DNA from 3 places in the Peribacillus sp. YIM B13482 genome. Region 2 is predicted to be linked to each of the others. Evidence: riboswitches for the same ligand, from Rfam matches in the RefSeq annotation. Region 2 holds a riboswitch; each other region holds the start of a gene.
What was found. Region 2 has a riboswitch for glycine ahead of gcvT (glycine cleavage system aminomethyltransferase GcvT). Riboswitches for the same ligand answer to the same signal wherever they lie in the genome.
Positions count from the first base shown of each region.

Region 1: linked by a shared signal. The riboswitch ahead of ACFX4L_RS16565 (PTS sugar transporter subunit IIA) and the one ahead of gcvT (glycine cleavage system aminomethyltransferase GcvT) in region 2 are both predicted to bind glycine.
Region 3: linked by a shared signal. The riboswitch ahead of glyA (serine hydroxymethyltransferase) and the one ahead of gcvT (glycine cleavage system aminomethyltransferase GcvT) in region 2 are both predicted to bind glycine.

Region 1 covers NZ_JBHZPF010000035.1:30,292-37,359, reverse strand. Annotated here, with positions in the region: gene ACFX4L_RS16575 (aldehyde dehydrogenase family protein) at 1-918, shown strand, start outside; gene speB (agmatinase) at 1,200-2,201, shown strand; glycine riboswitch at 2,366-2,464, shown strand; partial or broken gene ACFX4L_RS16565 (PTS sugar transporter subunit IIA) at 2,518-2,840, shown strand; gene ACFX4L_RS16560 (aldo/keto reductase) at 3,209-4,111, shown strand; gene ACFX4L_RS16555 (VOC family protein) at 4,219-4,680, opposite strand; gene ACFX4L_RS16550 (MarR family transcriptional regulator) at 4,996-6,312, shown strand; gene ACFX4L_RS16545 (mandelate racemase/muconate lactonizing enzyme family protein) at 6,397-7,068, shown strand, end outside.
Region 2 covers NZ_JBHZPF010000003.1:12,519-19,586, reverse strand. Annotated here, with positions in the region: gene ACFX4L_RS03025 (rhodanese-like domain-containing protein) at 1-171, shown strand, start outside; gene gcvPB (aminomethyl-transferring glycine dehydrogenase subunit GcvPB) at 333-1,790, opposite strand; gene gcvPA (aminomethyl-transferring glycine dehydrogenase subunit GcvPA) at 1,783-3,129, opposite strand; gene gcvT (glycine cleavage system aminomethyltransferase GcvT) at 3,147-4,253, opposite strand; glycine riboswitch at 4,390-4,472, opposite strand; glycine riboswitch at 4,476-4,563, opposite strand; gene ACFX4L_RS03005 (DEAD/DEAH box helicase) at 4,937-6,625, shown strand; gene ACFX4L_RS03000 (YqhG family protein) at 6,603-7,068, shown strand, end outside.
Region 3 covers NZ_JBHZPF010000041.1:21,668-28,735, reverse strand. Annotated here, with positions in the region: gene gcvPB (aminomethyl-transferring glycine dehydrogenase subunit GcvPB) at 1-408, opposite strand, end outside; gene gcvPA (aminomethyl-transferring glycine dehydrogenase subunit GcvPA) at 401-1,753, opposite strand; gene gcvH (glycine cleavage system protein GcvH) at 1,755-2,150, opposite strand; gene gcvT (glycine cleavage system aminomethyltransferase GcvT) at 2,298-3,407, opposite strand; gene glyA (serine hydroxymethyltransferase) at 3,554-4,804, opposite strand; glycine riboswitch at 4,989-5,092, opposite strand; gene ACFX4L_RS17975 (amino acid permease) at 5,419-6,798, opposite strand.

The sequences.
Region 1 (7,068 bases), on a different contig from region 2:
TTGTTCGAGATTATCAAAGAAGTTGGCATTCCAGATGGCGTTGCCAATCTCGTGATGGGCGGTGGGGGAACCGTAGGAAATGAAATAGCGGAAAGCGATAAAGTCGATATGGTTTCATTCACTGGCAGCACCTCAACGGGGAGAAGCATCATGAAAACAGCTGCTGGAAATATTAAGAACATTGCCCTCGAACTAGGCGGCAAGTCGCCTAACATCGTTTTCGCCGACGCAGACTTTGAGACAGCAGTGGATTATGCTTTATATGGGATTTTTGTAAATGCAGGTCAAGTTTGTAATGCAGGATCGCGTTTGCTGCTTGAAGAGAGCATTCACGACAAGTTTATCAATAGACTGATAGAGAAAGCGAAAAAGATCCAAGTCGGTCCTGGTGATCATCCTTCTACAGAAATGGGTGCCCTTGTCAGTGAAGCACATATGAATGAGGTACTCCAATATATTCAACATGGCATAGAAGAAGGGGCGACATTAGCCTGCGGCGGCAAGCGTATAACAAGCAATGGGCTTGAAAAGGGCTATTTTGTTGAGCCGACAATATTTGTTAATACCAAACCGGACATGAGAATTGTTCAGGAAGAAATATTTGGGCCAGTACTGACTGTACAAAAGTTTAAAGATGAAGCGGAAGCCATCCAGCTTGCCAATGATACCCCATATGGCCTCGCAGCAGGTGTATTTTCCCAAGACGGTGCAAAGGCTTTAAGAGTGATTAAGAAAATAAGAGCCGGAATTACATGGATTAATGCCTATAATTTAGCCTACAATGAAGCCCCGTGGGGAGGCTATAAGCAGAGCGGAATTGGCCGCGGATTAGGAACTTTTGGTTTAGATGAGTTTAGTGAGGTAAAACAAATCAACATTAATTTAGAAGTGGAGCCAACCAAGTGGTTTGATCATTAAAAATGGAGAAGTAAAGATAATTGAGTAAAAGAGAGTGCTTACATCGAGAAATTTTTGACTTTTTTTAATAGAGGAAGCATTTTTTTGAATTACCATTATTTCAAATATTATATCTAAAGATGGCCTGGAACAGAAAGAAATCTGTGTCGGTTCCTGGTAGTCATTATTGACAACACAATTCCGTTTTGTCTAGTTTTATAGGTTGGCATGAAGCTTGCATATATATTAGGAGAACATTAGGAGACATTAGGAGAACGTAATACAAGTGGGAGGCAAAGTTCATGTCGAATAATAAAAAACAACATCTTAATTTACCTTTTACCGGAATCTGTACTTTCGGGAAATATCCCGTATGTCCTGATCTAGACCAGTTAGATGCAGATGTAGCTGTCATTGGAGTTCCAAATGATATGGGAACACAATGGAAGTCAGGAGCAAGAATGGGTCCAAGAGGAATTCGTGAAGGCTCTACATTATATAGTTTCGGGTTAGATGGCGCCTATGATATTGAAAATGATATCATGTATCTTGGCCCGAAATGGAAAGTAGTTGATTGCGGCGATGTAGACATGGTACATGGGGATATGATGCAATCCCATGATAATACGGAAGAAGCCATTCGAAAAATCGTTTCAAAAGGTGCAATGCCGGTTGTTTTAGGTGGAGATCATTCCATTACAATACCAGTAGGAAGGGGCTTGGGAGAACTCGGGCCATTTCATGTGATCCAGATTGATGCGCATTTAGACTGGGCAGATCACCGTTCAGGAATGCGGGTTGGACATGGAAGCTGCATCCGCCGCTTATCTGAAATGAATCATGTTCAAAAGATTTTCCAATTGGGCATTCGTGGAATCAGCAGCAGTAAAAAAGAAGATGTCGATGCTTCCAGAGAATACGGAAGTGTCATCTTGTCTCCACGTCAAATGAGAAAGATGGGATTTGAACAGGTGCTGGAACTTATTCCAGCAGGTGAAAAATATTATATTACCATGGACATTGATGGCCTCGATCCATCGATCGCCCCTGCGACAGGCACGCCTTCTCCTGGAGGCCTGCTTTATGATGAAGTCAACGAAATACTCCATGGAATTGCAAAAAGAGGAGAAGTAATCGGTTTTGATATGGTAGAAGTAGCTCCTCCTTACGATCATGCGGGAATAACTGGACAAGTGGCAGCACGTCTCTCATTAGACTTGCTTAGTTATGTTTTAAAAGAAAAAGAGAAAAACCAGGATACAATCAGCGATCAGCAAGAGCTGAACTTCATAAAAAAGCATTAGTCTATTAAATTTGAAGGCGTTTGCTGATATAAAGTGATTTTCCTTCGTTTTATCATTTCTTAGTTTTCTGAATATGTATAAATAAAGAGTGATACCATAAAAACCACTTATGCAAATAATTTACGGTCACAAATATTTACAGTGTTTCAAAAAAATATAGCGGATGACGATTGTGTGAGAGTGCAATGCACAGCCACCGAAGGATCAAGTTCCAAAAAAAAACTTGGAACAAATCTCTCAGGTAAAAGGACAGAGAAGGGAATGTTGCCATTACCCTTTTCTGTCCTTTTTTGCGAACAAAAAAGAGGGTGTTCATATGACGAAAACGAAAGAGGATCTATCTGAATTAACATTTCAATTAATTCTCCATAGCGGAAATGCCCGCAGTTGTGCAATGGAAGCCATCGCCTTGCAAAAACAGGGTAAATCAAGCGATGCCCAAGAAAAATTAAAGGAAGCGGAAGATGAGTTTGCTGCACATAAAATCCAAACCGGTTTGATTCAACAAGAAGTGAGTGGTGAGGTATTCGAAATTCCAATGCTCTTATCCATGCTCAAGATCACTTGATGACTTCCATGACAACAAAAGATTTAGCGATAGAAATCGTTGAATTACACAAGAAAACTTCAAAGAACTAACTAAGGATTTTGATATTTCATGCTAGCTAGATGGAAATGAATTCTTGATTATTCGATTAGGAGGTTGCTACGGCAGCCTTTTTCTTATGGATCTTACGTGGGATTCTGCATCCACAAGGGGGCGATATATAACTTATCTAAAGTTCATGAACCTAACGTTCTAAAAATGTGGCATGTGAGGGTCACTCAAGATTAGGATTCTTCGAAATTTTAAATTATACTAAGATTCATTGCAGGAGCCAAGGATACTAGCACAGAATTAACCAATATGTTATGAAGGATAATAAGGAAAGAAACCGCAACATAGGTAAGCCATGACAAACACCTAATTAGCAAGCCCAATCATGATATAAAAGGGGAGAAACAACATGCAAAGAGTCAATCTAACTGAAGATCTAAGTCTTTCACGCATTGTTCACGGTATGTGGAGATTGGCAGATTGGAAATTTTCCACCGAAGAAATCCTATCTCTTATTGAACATGGAATGGATCGGGGGGTCACTACATATGATCACGCTGATATATATGGTAGCTACACATGTGAGGAGATTTTTGGGAACGCCCTTTCATTAAAGCCATCTTTACGCGAAAAAATGGAGATCGTTACGAAATGTGGCATAGTCATACAATCAGAAAACCGCCCTTCTCATAAAAGCCACCATTATAACACTAATAAAACTCACATTATAAAGTCTGTTGAACAATCCCTTATGAATCTTAAAACGGATTATATTGATTTATTACTTATCCATCGTCCTGATCCCCTGATGGACCCATCGGAAACGGCTGAGGCGTTTAATCAATTAAAAGAATCAGGAAAGGTCCGTAACTTTGGGGTATCGAACTTCAAAAAACCGCAATGGGATATGCTTCAAGCGTACCTTGAATATCCTCTAGTAACAAATCAACTGGAACTTTCTACATACAATCTTGAAAACTTCGAAGACGGAACCATTAACTTATGTCAGGAAATGGGCGTGGCTCCTATGGCATGGTCACCACTCGCAGGAGGAAGCATCTTTGAAGAATCAAACGAAAAGGCTGTCCGCTTAAGAAAAACGTTAGAAATCGTAAAAGAAGAAATCGGTGCTAATGGAATAGATGAGGTTATGTATGCATGGCTGTTGAGACATCCTGCAAAAATCATTCCGATCGTTGGTTCCGGTAAGAAAGAACGACTGGATAGCGCCATTGATTCACTAAATCTAAGTATGAAAAAAGAACAATGGTTTAACATTTTAACTAGCTCGATGGGGCATGATATCCCGTAATGCATTTGTGCCCTTGAACAAGAATCCTTCCCCAGAAGCAATGGGACACCCGGATGGGGGGTCCCATTCTTAAATTGCAAAAATAACAACTGGAATCATCTCTCCATTTAAATTGGGAATCGTTTATACCAATCTTCTAATGACATCTCTCCAAAACTTCCCTCAAAGTCCAGCCTTAATGGAGCAATCAATTCAAGTACATTTCCGTCTGGATCATCAAAATAAATGGCCGCATGGGCTTGCGGGTTATTATCGAGAACCAAAGGCTGCTGTCCTTCAGTAAAATTAAAGAAAGGCCGAATGTCAATTCCTCTATTTTTCAGCCAATCTTTCGCCGATGGCATGTCACCTATATCAATTTGTAATGCCACATGACGGATGGAAGGATGATAGGGAATTTCCACTTGGTTCGTTTTCCAAAGACCAAGCCAACTTTTCCCTTTCTCAAGCCAGAAGAAAACGACCCTCTCGCTTTGATAGGCAAGTTCTAAATCAAGTTTGCGGTAAAAATCAATCGACCTTTGCATATCTGATACTGGTAAATGGGCTTCATAGAGACCTTTGATCATCTTGAACTCCTCTCAGAAAAAACGTTTTGTCAGTGATTTAGTTACTTTAAATGTGAAACTAAAAGTTGGTCATTCGAAATTAAAACCGGATAAATTCCATGGGAACGTAATACAACATGATTCTCCATTCCCTATTAATAAGATACAATAAAAAACAAATATGGGCGATGTTAGTTTGTCGTAAGGTGACATTTCCGAAATTTGATGATGAAACAGGCTTAAACTCAGATGCAGGATTTTGGTGAATATTTGTAGTTACTAATACGATTCTACCGTTATAATAAAAATAAAATTTCATTTTCGAGGTGAAGCAACATGAAAATCGGTGTAATAGGCTCAAAGTATTTTTTGGAATCCTTATCTGTCCACTTTCCTTTGTTTCCTGAGGTACAATTCATTTCCTTTCAATATGATCTGCCGGAAGAAACCAGTCTATTAATAGAAGATGCCGGTAAACAAACTGATCTAGTATTGTTTTCAGGTTCCATCCCTTTTTATTATGGATACGAACAAGTTAAAAGAAATTTAATAGAAGCTATATATGTCCCTTTTGATGAATTGACAGTTGCGCTTTCGTTGTTATCTATTTCTCATACGGAAAAGGTTACTATAAATGAAATCTCAATCGATTTACCGGATAAAAACCAGTTAATGAAGGTATTGGAAGAATCGGAAGTCGTAGTAAAATCCCTTTATGTGAAGGATTACCCGTGGGTTTACAAAAGGGAAGAAGGCACCCAGACACTAAATATTGCCGAATTCGTTCAATTCCATAGCAACAGGCATAAAGAAGGAAAAACCCATTTCGCACTAACGAGCATTCATGCTGTTTATCAGGAACTTCAAAGGCTATCCATTCCTTCCAGATTTATGGTTCAGCCCAAACATACCTTAATAGAAAGTCTTACAGGAGCTATATCTTTGCTGAAACTGAGGAAAACGGAAGAATCACAGATTGCTGTCATTTCCATTCAAGATTATCAACAAAAGCTTAATGAAAGTGATCTATTTTTAAATTTTTTACAGAAATTGAGTAAGAGATTACAGGCTCGCGTTTCTCTTGAATACTTTAATCCACATTTGATTTATACTACACGCGGAGCATTGCAGGCGTTTGAATCAGATATTTATGATGAAATCATCGGACAAATGGAACAAGAATTTAAAACCTTCTTCCAAATTGGCATTGGATATGGATATACGATTCAAGAGGCGGAAAAACATTCGGCACAAGCATTATTTTTTACCGATAAATTCCTAAAAAGAAAAACGGTAGCATGCTTGGTGGATGAAGATCAAAAACTTCAGGGACCATTATTTGAAGGGAATCACCAAGTGGAATTGAAAAATGAAGATGAAACCATTCAAATACTGGCCAGGGAACTAAAAATGAGTGCGAAAAATATAAAATTGATTCATCGGTTTATTTCGATAAATCATTTTCGGGCTTTTTCAGCAGCAGAGCTAGAGGAATACATGAGTTGTACCAGACGATCGGCAGAAAGATTCGTTAAAAGACTTACTGAAGGCGGCTGTCTCAGCAAAATTGGAGAGGAACATCCATATGGGCAAGGAAGACCTCGGAACTTATATGTACCAGCGGAGAAATTCAAGAAACTTACCGAAAATTAAATTTTCAGACTTTACAGGAAAAGGAGATTGGTATATATTGTTTTTATTAACGACATATAGCGACAGTGAAAGGGGAGGTTTATTTTGCTTATTGAACGTTGTGAAATTCATGCCACACATTTGCCATTAAAAGAGCCATTTGTCATTTCCTATGAAACATACAAGCATATGCCCTCTGTTATCGTAAAATTAATAGCCGATAACGGGCTGGTGGGATATGGGGAGGCAGTGCCTGATGAACATGTAACTGGGGAATCGTTTTATTCGACATTCGAAGTACTAAAGCATGTCCTGTTACCTGCTGTAAAGCAGGAAAACCCATTTAATATGGAAATGATTCACGATATCATGAATTCCGCCATCAGCGGAAATCCCTCGGCAAAAGCGGCCATTGATATAGCTTGCTATGACCTGATGGGGAAATACACCAAATTGCCGATTTATGATTTATTAGGTGGGAAGTTCCATGAATCCCTCTCTTTCGCTAAGGTTTTAAGTATAGACGAACCGGGCATGATGGCTGAAAAAGCACAGGAAGCTGTCGACCAAGGTTATAGTTCTTTAAAGCTTAAGGTTGGCTGGGATATTGAATCAGATGTAGATCGGATTGCTGCAGTTCGACAAAAAGTCGGGAAGAAGGTTCCAATTCGGGTTGATGCGAATCAAGGATGGGGCACCTATGCCAATGCACTTCAGGCAGTGAAGGCTCTGGAACCATTTAACCTTTCATGGTTGGAACAGCCGATTAGAATGGGG
Region 2 (7,068 bases):
AAAACCCGCTTGGTCGAAATTAGGCCGGACAAGCCTGTATATTTGTACGCTCAAAGCGAAATCATCAGCGGAAGAGCTGCAGCCATGCTATACAAAAAGGGCTACAGGGAACTTTTTCACTTAAAGGGCGGTTTCAAGATGTGGACCGGGAAAATCAAAGCAAAGAAATAAGACCCCATCTCCGCATGGGCTCTTTTAAATTAAAAAGCCTTCATATGCATCATGCGGGCTCTAGGAAAATGAAAGTTAACTGTTCGACTTTAATGAATTCTTACATAAACATGAAAAATCCCCGCCGGCAGGCAGGGATTTTTTTCGTGTAAGCTATCAGTCTATGCTTGATAACGCAGAATAGGTTTTCTTGCAGCAAGAGTTTCATCAAGCCGCTTAATAACGGTTGTATGCGGAGCTTCCTGAACGATTTCCGGGGTTTCTTCCGCTTCCTTGGCAATCTGGATCATTGCATCGATGAATGCATCCAGCGTTTCTTTTGACTCGGTTTCAGTCGGTTCTATCATCATTCCTTCTTCCACGTTCAACGGGAAGTAAATGGTTGGAGGATGATACCCGAAATCCAGCAATCTTTTTGCTATATCGAGGGTCCTTACCCCTAATTTCTTTTGCCTGCGTCCGCTTAATACGAATTCATGCTTACAATGACGATTATATGGTAAGTCAAAAAATGGTTCCAACCTACGCATCATATAATTGGCATTGATGACCGCATTCTCTGTGACGGCTTTAAGGCCATCAGGACCCATTGAACGAATGTACGTATAAGCTCTAACATTTATCCCGAAGTTCCCATAGTATGGTTTTACCCTGCCAATGGATTGCGGGCGATCATAATCAAGAACGAATTGCTCATCTTGTTTAACAACAAGCGGTTTAGGCAAGTAGGGAATCAAATCCGACTTTACCCCTACAGGGCCGGAACCCGGACCGCCGCCGCCATGCGGACCTGTGAATGTTTTATGGAGATTTAAGTGAACCACATCAAAGCCCATATCACCCGGGCGTGCTTTTGATAGGACTGCATTCAGATTGGCTCCGTCATAGTAAAGCTTCCCACCGGCATCATGGACAAGTTGTGCCATTTCCAAAATGTTCTCTTCAAACAATCCCAATGTATTGGGGTTCGTCAGCATCAAGGCCGCCGTATCCGGTCCGACAACACGCTTTAAATCTTCAAGGTCGACTAACCCATTTTCATCGGACTTCACTGTAATCGTTTCAAGTCCGGCAACAGTCGCAGATGCAGGATTCGTACCGTGTGCAGAATCAGGTACAATCACTTTCGTCCGTTCTGTATCGCCATTCGCTTCGTGAAAAGCGCGAATCATCATCAACCCTGTCCATTCACCGTGTGCACCTGCTGCAGGTTGTAATGTCACTAGATCCATCCCTGTGATTTCCGTTAAATGTTCCTGCAAATCAAATAATAGTTCCAAGGCTCCCTGGACTGTAGTCGGGTCTTGATATGGATGGATATGGGCGAAACCGTTAAAGCGTGCCACATTTTCATTTATTTTCGGATTATATTTCATCGTGCATGAACCCAGCGGATAAAAACCCGAATCCACCCCATGATTCCGTTTGGAAAGTGCTGTATAGTGACGCATGATATCCAGTTCGGACACCTCAGGAAGCTCTGCCTCTACTTCACGGATGTAGTCGGCAGGAAGAATTTCTTCGAGCGGAATAGTTGCAACATCCATTTCTGGCAGACTGTACCCGATTCGACCGGAAGTGCTGATTTCAAAAATGAGTGATTGATCTTGATTATTCATGTTGATCCCCCAATTCCTGCGCAAGTGCATCGATTTCTTCTTTTGTTCTAAGTTCCGTTACCGCAACCAGCATATGGTCTTTCAGCTCAGGATAAACCGTCCCTAAATCGAAGCCGCCAATCATCCCTTTTTCAAAAAGGTTTTTATTGATTTCTGAAAACGAAGCAGGCAGTTTAATGACAAATTCATTAAACGAAGGACCGTCGAACATCACTTCTATCCCTTTTGCCTTTATAGCTTTTTTCGCATAGTGCGCTTTTTGAATATTTTGCACGGCCATTTCTTTGACACCCTTTTTCCCAAGCGCCGTCATTGCAACAGAAGCTGCCAAGGCATTCAACGCTTGATTGGAACAAATGTTGGATGTGGCCTTATCACGGCGAATGTGCTGCTCACGAGCTTGAAGTGTCAACACAAACCCCCTTTTTCCATTTTCATCCACCGTTTGACCGACGAGCCGGCCCGGAACTTTCCGAACAAGTTTATTAGTAACGGCAAAATATCCACAATGAGGTCCCCCAAATGCCGCTGGAATGCCGAATGGCTGAGCATCTCCCGTTACGATATCTGCACCGAGTGAACCTGGGGGTGTCAAAGCCCCCAGTGCAAGCGGATTACTGGAAACGATAAACATGGACTTGACGCCATGAATGATTTCTTCCATTTCTTTCAATGGCTCTATCCGGCCAAAAAAATTCGGATATTGCACAATCACTCCTGCAATGTCATCTTTCATTAATTCCTTTAAAGCAGCCATGTCCGTCACACCGTCTTTATAAGGAATTTCAATCACTTCCACGCGTTGCCCTTTGGCATATGTCTTCACAACTTCTCTTGATTCAGGATGAACTGCTCCTGAAATGAGAATCTTCTTGCGCCGTGTCTGACCTGAAGCAAGCATGGCCGCCTCAGCCAGCGAAGTCCCGCCGTCATACATGGAGGAGTTAGCTACATCCATACCCGTCAATTCACAAATCATCGTTTGATATTCAAAGATGGCTTGCAGCTCACCCTGTGAAATTTCGGGCTGATAGGGAGTATAAGCCGTATAAAATTCAGAACGGGAAAGAACGTGATCGACGATGACCGGTGCATAATGGTCATAGACACCCGCACCAAGGAAGGAAGCATAATTTTTAAGATCCGCATTCTTGGCAGCAAGCCTTGATAATTCTTTCATTAATGCAGGTTCCGATTTAGCAGGCTTGATATCGTATTCTCCTTGAAAGCGAACACTTTCAGGGATATCATTGAAAAGTTCTTCAACAGCAGGTACCCCTATAACTTCCAGCATTTCTTGTTTATCTTGCTCTGTCATGGGTAAATAACGATGTTTCATCTAATGACCATTCCCCTCTATTTACGTGGTTTTTTATAAAAAGGTGTTTGTATTATAACGGCTTTCAAACGTTTGGAACGGATTTCCACTTCAATTTCCGCATCCAGCACCGAATATTCCTTATCGATAAGTACCAATCCTACGTTTTTCTTCAACGTTGGTGATTGGGTACCAGTCGTGACCTCCCCAATGACTTTGTCCCCGCTGTAGACCTTATACCCATGACGAGGAATGCCACGGTCAATCATTTCAATTCCCACAAGCTTCCGGGGTGCCCCTTTCTCCTTTTGTTCAGCAAGAACGGCTTTCCCGAAAAAATCGGCTTCCTTATCCACTTTTACCGCAAAACCAATCCCGGCTTCTATTGGAGTAATGTCCGCTGAAAGCTCCTGCCCATACAGCGGCAGTTTCGCTTCAAAACGCAGGGTATCACGAGCACCTAAACCAATCGGCTGTATCCCTTCTTCCTTTCCGGCATCCATTATCGCCTTCCAAAGGGCAGGGCCGTTTTCACTGTCGCTATATATTTCAAAACCATCTTCACCAGTATATCCAGTACGGGATACCAACGTGGAGATACCATTTATCATGACATTCTCCTTGAACTTGAAAAATCCAATTTCACTTAAGGCAGTATTTTCTGAAAGTTTTTGCAATATCTTCTCTGCAGATGGTCCTTGAAGTGCAAGCTGTATATAGTCACTCGATACATTCGTAATTTGGGCATCTTCCGTTAGATTAGCTTGCAGCCAATCGAAATCTTTTTCTGTATTCGCTGCATTGACCACGAGCAGATAGTCGTCTTCCGCCCTTTTATAAACGATGAGATCATCAACCGTCCCGCCGTTTTCATAACACATGGCCGAATATTGGGCACCGCCCGTTTGCAGCTTTGATATATCATTAGTCAGCATCTTCTGTAAAAAGGAAAGGCTCCCAGGACCCTTAACATCAACTTCCCCCATATGCGATACATCGAACAGACCCGCTTTTGTACGTACGGCTTCATGTTCGTCCTTTATACCCGAAAATTGGACAGGAAGTTCCCAGCCGCCAAAATCAATCGTTTTCCCTCCGTATTCACGATAAACCTCAAATAGTGGTGTTCTTTTTAAATTGGTCAAAAAATGACCCCCCTCAGATTTTTTAAAATTAAATTGGCTTCATTATCAAAGCTTTTTGACCTTACGCATCAGATATTCTGATTCATGATGTGAAAAAAGCACAAAAAAGGACAGAGAAAGCCCGTTTGAGCTTTTTCTCTGTCCTGAAACCTGAAAGTTTACCTATATAATAGGTTTTCCCCTTTGGTGGCCGTCCCAAACGGGCGGCGCTCTCCAGAGTTGCGTCCAATAAGAGTTCTTTTGCCTGAGAGATTCACTGCTAAGTTTGCTCCTTCGGCGCTACATCCGTAGTCTCTCCCCTTATCTTCACCCGCATATTATGGTCTACCAATGAAATTAAGCGAATAAGCCCCACCCATTAGTAAAACCTTTGAGCATCATAGAATGCATTCTCTGCCAAATCTCCAAAAACTCCAGAAAAACGTTTAAATGATCTCCTTCGGTAATCATGGATAAAGCAGGTACCTATAGCCCATACTAAGAAAACGCGAACTGCAAAATCGATACAAAAATTCTTTTTAGCGTTTGGAAATTGGAATTTTCTAAATATACTTATATCCTACCCTAAGAAACTTATCTCTGCAATATCTTTTGAAGAGAAATATTTTTCTTACTTCACATATGAAATGTTCGGTTTTTGACCTTATATTAAGGAATTTATGATTTAAGAGGGAGTTATTTCTATGAAAATCAATATATCCTTCAATTCTGAATGGAATGACGAGTTTTTACAAAAAGTGGAAAATGATGGTCCATGGGGAAATTGGGAGCTTTATAAGTTGGCGGTTAAAATGGAGGAAAATCTCATCATTCCTGATTTTGAAGGTTTACAGGCACCCAAGCACCTTCCTCAGTTAACCCCGCTTCCCCATCAATTGGAAGCTGCAAAGCAAGTGGTGGAAAAGATGAATGGAAAGGCCATTTTAGCAGATGAAGTAGGTCTCGGAAAAACAATTGAAGCCGGCTTGATCCTAAAGGAGTATATGATCAGAGGCCTTGTAAAGAAGGTATTGATCCTTGTACCAGCTTCCCTTGTAACACAATGGGCTTTTGAATTGAATACGAAGTTTCATATTCCGGCAGTCGTTCAGAGAAAAAGTTATGTATGGGACTCCTGTGATGTGGTCATTTCATCCATTGATACAGCGAAACGCGCTCCACATCGTGATATCATTTTCAATCAGGAATATGACTTCATCATCATTGATGAAGCTCATAAACTTAAAAATAATAAGACGAAGAACTATGAATTCGTCCAAAATCTGAAAAAGAAATTTTGTTTACTCCTGACAGCTACTCCCATTCAAAATAAAGTCGAGGAAATTTTTCACCTCGTTTCGTTATTAAAACCAGGCCACTTGGGAAATGCCTCACTCTTTTCGGAAAAATATAAAGGGAAAGGCCGGAACATAATTGAAGATGAACACCTAAAGGAATTGGTCAACACTGTGATGATTCGAAACCGGCGGGCCGATACTGGTATTGAATGGACAAAAAGGCATGTGGAAACCATCACCATTGAATTTTCTCCAACCGAGCAGGCATTGTACGATGCAGTTTCAAAATTCAAACCTATTTCTGATGGAACAAAAGGAAGCGCCTTTTCAGCTCTCACTCTCCAAAGAGAAGCCTGCAGCAGCAGAGAGGCGGTCTTTTATACTTTAAAAAACATGAAAGCCAAATACGACCAGCCTACCCCTGACTTTTTGGCAAAGCTTGATGATTTATTTACAAAAGTGAATGAAACGGTTCAGAATTCAAAAGCTGAAAAAGCTTTGGAACTGATCAAGAAAATTGATGACAAAGTGATTATCTTTACCGAATACCGAGCTACTCAGCTTTATCTACAATGGTACCTTCAACAGAATGGAATTTCTTCAGTCCCATTCCGAGGCGGATTTAAACGTGGAAAGAAAGACTGGATGCGAGAATTATTCCAAAAGAAAATTCAGGTATTAATTGCAACAGAAGCTGGCGGGGAAGGGATAAACCTTCAGTTCTGCCATCACTTGATTAATTTTGACCTGCCATGGAACCCCATGAGGCTTGAACAAAGAATTGGGCGGATTCACCGCCTTGGACAGGAAGAGGATGTCAGGATTTATAACTTTGCCACGAAAAATACTGTTGAAGAACATATTCTAAAGTTACTATACGAAAAAATTAATTTATTTGAAAAAGTAATTGGTGAATTGGATGATATTCTAACCAAACTGGATATTAACAACATTGAAGAATATTTAATTGATGTGGTCGGGGAGTCCAAAACAGAGGGCGAAATGAAAATCAAGATGGATAATTTTTCATCGATGATTCAATTCGCTCAATCCATGAAGGAAGGTGAGGTTCATGCAGCAACAGGAAATTCATGATTTTTTAATAACTTACTTTAAAGCCAATGAATGTGAAATATTGGATAATAAACCAACCCACCTTACAGTTCAACTAACGATAGAAATGGATAAAGAATTAATGAACCGGCCCTTTTATTGGCACTACCTGGAAAAAACGGGTGGCATTCCGAACCCAGCCCAGATGACTTTCATTACCGATCCGGAACAAGCCCCACCCGACCTAAAGGGAGAAATGATTCATTTTGGCTCCCCTCGGCTCCATCAGATTATTCAATCAACAAAAAAGCTGGCAGGGTATACTAGACTTTTTGAGGATACTCCTCCATTAATGGGCGGGAATAATCCATTGTTTCCATGGCTTACCCTGAATGTGAAAATATCCTACCAATGCGATCGTAAAAAAGATACTTTTATGTCCATCGGATTGAATTTAATTTCGGGCGAGATCATGGAAGGATTTC
Region 3 (7,068 bases), on a different contig from region 2:
TGGCTGTAATGTTACAGCATCCATTCCTGTAATGACGGCTAGCTCTTCCTGTAATTCATATAAAACTTCTAATGCACCTTGTACTGTTTCAACGGGCTGATATGGATGAATGCGGCTAAAGCCTTCCAACCGTGCCACATCTTCATTTATTTTCGGATTGTACTTCATCGTACAAGAACCCAGTGGATAGAATCCATTATCGATTCCATGGTTTTTATTTGAGAGCGCTGTGTAGTGGCGGACAAGCTGCAACTCTGATACTTCTGGCAGCTCAGCCGGTTCGTCACGAATTAAATGCTTTGGAAATTTTTCATTTATATCAACATAGTCAACGTCACTATCCGGTATACTTGATCCTACCCGTCCTGGACGACTTATTTCAAAAATTAACTCATTATATTCAACCATTTACAATCGCCTCCAAAGCATCAACAAATTGGTCAATTTCTTCTTTTGTTCGCTGCTCAGTCACAGCTAGCAGCATTTTATTTTCAAAACCGTAATCACTTTCTAAATCAAATCCACCGATAATACCCGCCTTAAGAAGTTTTGCATTGACTTCCTTTACCGGACGAGGAAGCTCGACAACAAACTCATTGAAGAATGGTGCCTCATTGATTATGGTAAAGCCCTTCTGCTCTAGAGTTTTCGCCATGTAATCAGCTTTCTCAATGTTTAGCTGTGCCATTTGACGAATCCCTTGCTTACCAAGTGATGTCATACAAATAGAAGAGGCAAGAGCATTTAATGCCTGGTTGGAACAAATATTGGATAAGGCTTTATCACGGCGAATATGCTGTTCACGTGCTTGAAGTGTTAACACGAATCCACGCTGTCCTTTTTCATCTGCTGTTTGGCCTACAATGCGTCCTGGGATTTTGCGCATGAGTTTTTTATTTACCGCAAAATAGCCGCAGTGCGGACCGCCAAAGGACATTGGGATTCCTAATGGCTGCATATCACCGATTACAATATCTGCCCCAAGCTTCCCAGGAGCCTGCAAGAGTGCTAGTGCAAGAGGATTGGCGCTTACGATTAAAAGGGCACCATGTTCTTTCGCAATTTTCTTAATTGCTTTTATATCCTCAATGGAACCGAAGAAATTCGGATATTGAACAATTACGGCAGCAGTGTCCTTATCTATTTGTTCTTGCAGCTTCCCTAAATCTGTAACCTCATCAGCTAGGTTTACTTCCTCAGCTGTATATCCCGGGCCTCCTGCTACTGTATGTAAAATTGCCCTGGATTCAGGATGTACCGCTTTGGATACAAGAACTTTCGAACGTCTTGTAGATGCAACAGCAAGTGATGCAGCTTCTGCAAGCGATGTAAAACCATCGTACATGGAAGAATTAGCCACATCCATACCTGTCAACTCACAAACCATCGTTTGAAATTCAAAAATTGCTTGTAATTCACCTTGACTGATTTCCGGTTGGTAAGGTGTATAGGCTGTGTAAAATTCGGAGCGTGAAATCATATGGTTTACCACACTTGGAATGTAATGATCATATGTACCCGCACCTAGGAAAGTCGGATAATGATTCGCATTTTTGTTTTTGATAGCAAGCTGGTTCATTCTTTTCACAAGCAGAGGTTCAGGAACCGCCTTTGGGATGTTTAGCTCACCCTGCAATCTGATTTCAGCTGGAATATCTTCAAATAACTCATCTATCGAAGAAATATTTAAAAATGTGAGCATCTCGTCTTGGTCTTGTTTCGTATCAGGAAGGTATCTATAAGTGGCTGCCATATTATTCCTCTCCTTCATTAGTAAATGCTTGATACTCATCTTCGTTTAGAAGCGAGTCTAACTCTTCTGGATTGGACATTTCTACTTCGACTAACCACCCTGCTTCAAATGGATGCTCGTTAATCGTCTCTGGAGCGCCTTCTAACTCTTCGTTTACAGTAACTACCGTACCTGAAACAGGTGAGTAAAGTTCGGAAACTGCTTTAACCGACTCGATCGTTCCCATCGATTCATTTACAGCTACTTCATCATCAATCGCTGGGTTTTCAACAAAGACGATATCACCTAACGCTTTTTGTGCATAATCAGTGATTCCAATACGTACACGATTTCCTTCTAATTGTTGTACCCACTCATGTTCTTTGCTATATCTAAAACTTGATATTACCTTCGTCATTGTATTTTCCCCTTTTCTTTTGGTTTTTTTCACTATTGCCATAATTCAGAATATAGTTTGGATGATTTGCCGATTTCAAGGCTACATGCAAGGTAACCGCAATCGACTCCTGAAAACTGCAAGATAACTCTATTAAAATATTTCCGCTTACCTTTTATAGAATGGTGCATTAACAATAACGGCTTCAATCTGTTTATTTCGGATTTCCACTTGTATCGGCGTCCCTACTTCAGCTTGATCGGCTGATACCAAGGCAAGACCTAAGCTTTTCTTCAAAGATGGTGATTGTGTTCCTGATGTCACAATACCTATTTCCTCTCCATCTTTAGAAATTATCTTGTAACCATGACGCGGAATTCCCCGGCCTATTACTTCAATCCCTACTAATTTTCGTTTTAATCCAGTTTCTTTTTGTTGTGTAAGAGCAGATTTTCCAATAAAGTCACTTTCTTTGTTAGTCTTTACTACAAAGCCGATTCCTGCTTCCAGCGGGCTGATATCGTTACTTAGTTCTTGGCCATAGAGTGCAAGACGTGCTTCCAGCCGAAGCGTGTCCCGTGCACCAAGTCCGCATGGTTTTAATCCATTCGTGGCTCCTGCTTCTAAGATCTTTTCCCAAAGTACTTCCGCTTTGTCTGCAGATAAATAAAGTTCATATCCATTTTCTCCTGTGTAACCTGTACGGGATACAAGTACATCGGTAATCCCCGAGATGTTGACATGTTGGGCGAATTTAAAAGTACCAATTTCTGATAAATCTATTTCCGTTAACTTTTGCAAAATGCTTTCTGCCTTTGGTCCTTGGATGGCAAGCTGAGCGATGTCTTCAGAAATATTTTGGAGTGCCATCTCTCCTTTTACATGCTGCTTCATCCATTCGTAATCTTTCTCAATATTTGCGGCATTAATGACGAGTAAATATTTTTCATTCCCTAATTTATAAACTAATAAATCATCGACGGTTCCACCGTCTGGATAACACATTGCGGTATACTGTGCTTGATTGATGCTAAGCTTTGTTACATCGTTTGTAACAAGGTAGTTAATATAACTCTCGGCATCTTTCCCTTCCACAAGTACTTCTCCCATATGAGAAACATCAAAAAGTCCTGCTTCAGTTCGAACAACTTCATGCTCTTCTAAAATGCTAGTAAATTGAACCGGCAGAGCCCAGCCACCAAAATTAATAACTTTTGCTCCGTATTTTTTATATACTTCAAAAAGCGGTGTTTGCTTTAATGCTGTTTCAATACCCATGATCTACCCCCAATTATGATTTTTTGTAAAATAGATGTTCTTTCACCTGTTACCGGTTTCTTTCATTGCCATGATTCCAAAAGACATATCTCGCTGCCATGGCCGTTGCTCAGGTTTCAGCAAAGGCATAATTGCTGCCCCTTTCTTCACACAGTCGTTGGCTCTTGAAATAACGGATAAACACCACAAATCTCTTTAGTTGTTACTCTTGCTTTCTCAATAACGGCTTTATTCCCTTTACTTTTTAGAACCGTTGCAATCACTTCGCCAATTTTCACCATCTCTTCCTTCTTCATGCCTCGAGTTGTTAAAGCTGCTGTCCCCATTCGGATACCGCTAGTAACAAATGGCTTTTCTGGATCATAGGGAATCGTATTTTTATTAACGGTAATGCCCGCGTCTTCCAATAACTTCTCTGCTTCTTTTCCTGTTAAATTCCACGGACGTAAATCCAAAAGGACAATATGATTATCTGTTCCGCCAGAAACAAGGGCTGCACCTTCATTTTTTAATGTTTCGCCAAGTGTTGTAGCATTTTCAATGACTTGTTTCGCATAATCCTTAAAGCTTGGTTGTAAAGCCTCGTTGAAAGCAACTGCTTTTGCTGCAATGATATGCATTAGTGGACCGCCTTGAATTCCCGGGAATACGGATTTATTAATCGCTTTGCTTATTACTTCATCGTTCGTTAAAATGATCCCCCCCCGTGGTCCTCTTAATGTTTTATGAGTTGTACTTGTAATAACATCTGCATATGGGATTGGGGATGGATGAAGACCAGTAGCTACCAGCCCGGCTATATGAGCCATATCCACCATAAGTTTTGCACCAACTTGATCGGCAATTTCTCTAAATCGTGCAAAATTAATCGTTCTTGGATAGGCACTTGTCCCAGCAATAATCAATTTAGGTTGTTCTTTCTTTGCAATAGCTTCCAACTCATCATAATCAATTAGCTGAGTATCTTCTCTAACTCCATAAGACACAACTTCAAACCATTTTCCTGAAACGCTGACTGGACTTCCATGAGTTAAGTGGCCACCATGTGAAAGGTTCATCCCCATCACCTTATCACCAGGCTGAAGCAGTGCGAAAAAAACTGCGAAATTGGCTTGTGCACCTGAGTGAGGCTGAACATTTGCATATTTGGCACCGAAAAGCTTTGTTAATCGCTCAAGAGCTGCTTGTTCTGCCACATCGACAAATTCACATCCACCATAATAGCGCTTTCCTGGATAACCTTCTGCATATTTATTTGTCATCACGCTTCCCATGGCCTCTAATACATCAGGGCTAACAAAGTTTTCTGATGCAATCAATTCCAGTGTTTGATGTTGACGTTGTCCTTCCTTCTCAATGGCTTCAAAAATGGTTAAATCATTTTGTTGTAAACTCATTTTATTTTCCTCCTCAACGTTTTTACCTAATTCTGAATTTTCGCTCAATTAATTTCAATATGGTACTAAACACTTAAGTTTCTTTCCCCCTACAGGCCTACTTTTCTATGAAAACTGTTAATAACAGTATGCTTTACACCCTTTTTTGCACGCAAAAAAGGACAGAAAAGGGTCGTAGCGTTCTCTACCCTTCTCTGTCCTTTTACCTGAGAGTTTAGCTCCATTTTTAATAGAGCCTTTCCCCTTTGGTGGCGTAAATGTTTATACGCGCTCTCCAGAGGTGCGTCCATTTGTGGTTCCATCTACCTGAGAGATTTGTTCCAAGGGTCTTTTTGGAACTTGCTCCTTCGGTGGCTTGTCGCTTTGCACTCTCCCACAACTGTCATCCGCTTATTCAATTGGTACATTTAGAATAGTTGTTGATAATAATTATGTCAAGCATTTTTGAAAGCGCTAACAATAATATTCTAAGATATTTTTTTGAATTTTAATATGATCATCCAGATATCTTAAGCTTTTTATAACGGGCAGTTTTTTACCCACCGAGTTGGAAAATATGGAGCGGCAGCTATCTGGACAAACATCGTTAATGGGATCAAAGGGTTTCTTGCCACTTAATTCCCCGCTGCCTCTCTCTGATTCGCCTGATCTACCTTCGTTTTGCGCATCTTATAAATCGCAATCAGCATAATAAACCAAACAGGAGTTACGATTAAGGCAACACGAGTATCGTTCGCAAGTGCAAGAACAACAAGGACGAACGCTAGGAAAGCAAGGATCAAGTAATTGGAAAATGGATAAAGTGGTAATTTAAATTTGTTCATTTTCACTAGATCTGGTCTTGTTTTACGATATTTCAAATGGCTGATGACTGTAATTCCCCAAATAAAAATGAAACATACTGTAGAGATACTTGTAATCAAGGTAAATACTCCTTCAGGCATTAAATAATTCAAAACAACGGAAATTAAAATGACAACCGTTGAAAAGACCAATGCATTGGAAGGTACTTTACGGTCATTAAGTTTTGCAAACGGTACAGGTGCATTTTTATCTTTGGCAAGTGAGTATACCATCCGGCTTGTACTGAAGATTGCACTGTTACATGCCGAAGCCGCCGATGTTAAGACGACAAAATTGATGATACCAGCAGCTCCAGCGATACCTACGGCCAAAAATACTTGGACGAATGGGCTTTCCATTGGGATGATTGCGTTCCACGGATAAACACTCATAATGACAATAAGTGCGCCAATGTAGAAAATTATAATCCGAATAGGAATATTATTGATCGCTTTGGGGATAACTTTTTCTGGATCCTCTGTTTCACCTGCTGTTAGTCCTACAAGTTCAATGCCAACAAACGCAAACACTACCATCTGGAATGAGAGGATAAAACCATTTATTCCATTTGGGAAGATACCTTCGTGACTCCATAGATTCGTGAAACTTGCTGCGCCTGAATCAGTGGAAAAGCCTTTAATAATCATGAAAATACCGATAACAATTAGTGCTAGAATAGCTATGACTTTAATTAATGCGAACCAGAACTCCATTTCGCCAAATAGTTTTACCGTTGCAAGATTCATAAATAGCAGAATGACAAGTGCAATTAATCCTGGCATCCACTGTGGTACAGAGGGAAACCAGTATTGAGTATAAAGACCAACTGCTGTTAAGTCGGCCATTGCGATTGAAATCCAGCAAAACCAGTAGGTCCAGCCGGTTACAAATGCAGCCATATTACCTAAATAGTCTCTTACAAAGTCGACAAAGGAATGATAGTGCAAATTAGATAAGAGTAGTTCTCCAAGTGCGCGCATGATTAAAAAGCAAATGACGCCTGTAATCATGTAAGCAATTAAAATGGATGGCCCGGCTAAATGAATAGATTTTCCTGCTCCAAGAAATAATCCCGTTCCGATTGCCCCACCAATAGCGATGAGTTGTACGTGCCTGTTTTTTAGCCCTCTATCTAACTTTTGTTCCTGCATACGAATTCCCACTTTCTACTTTTATAGGATACTTGGATTTTTCCCCAATAAAGAGTCTGTCTTTCAATGAGTGTGAATTATTAGCGTACTGGGAAACTGTCCACCACTGTAAGCGCTTTCTTGGATAGGTACTAGATATAGTGAAATAGATCTACCATCCTTTTTGAAAATATAGCGTTAATTGTACAAATCAAAAGATAGACTCATTTATCATTAATGCACCTCCTTTCTTTTTATCTTTCCTAGTAAAAAAAGGACAGAGGAAAGATA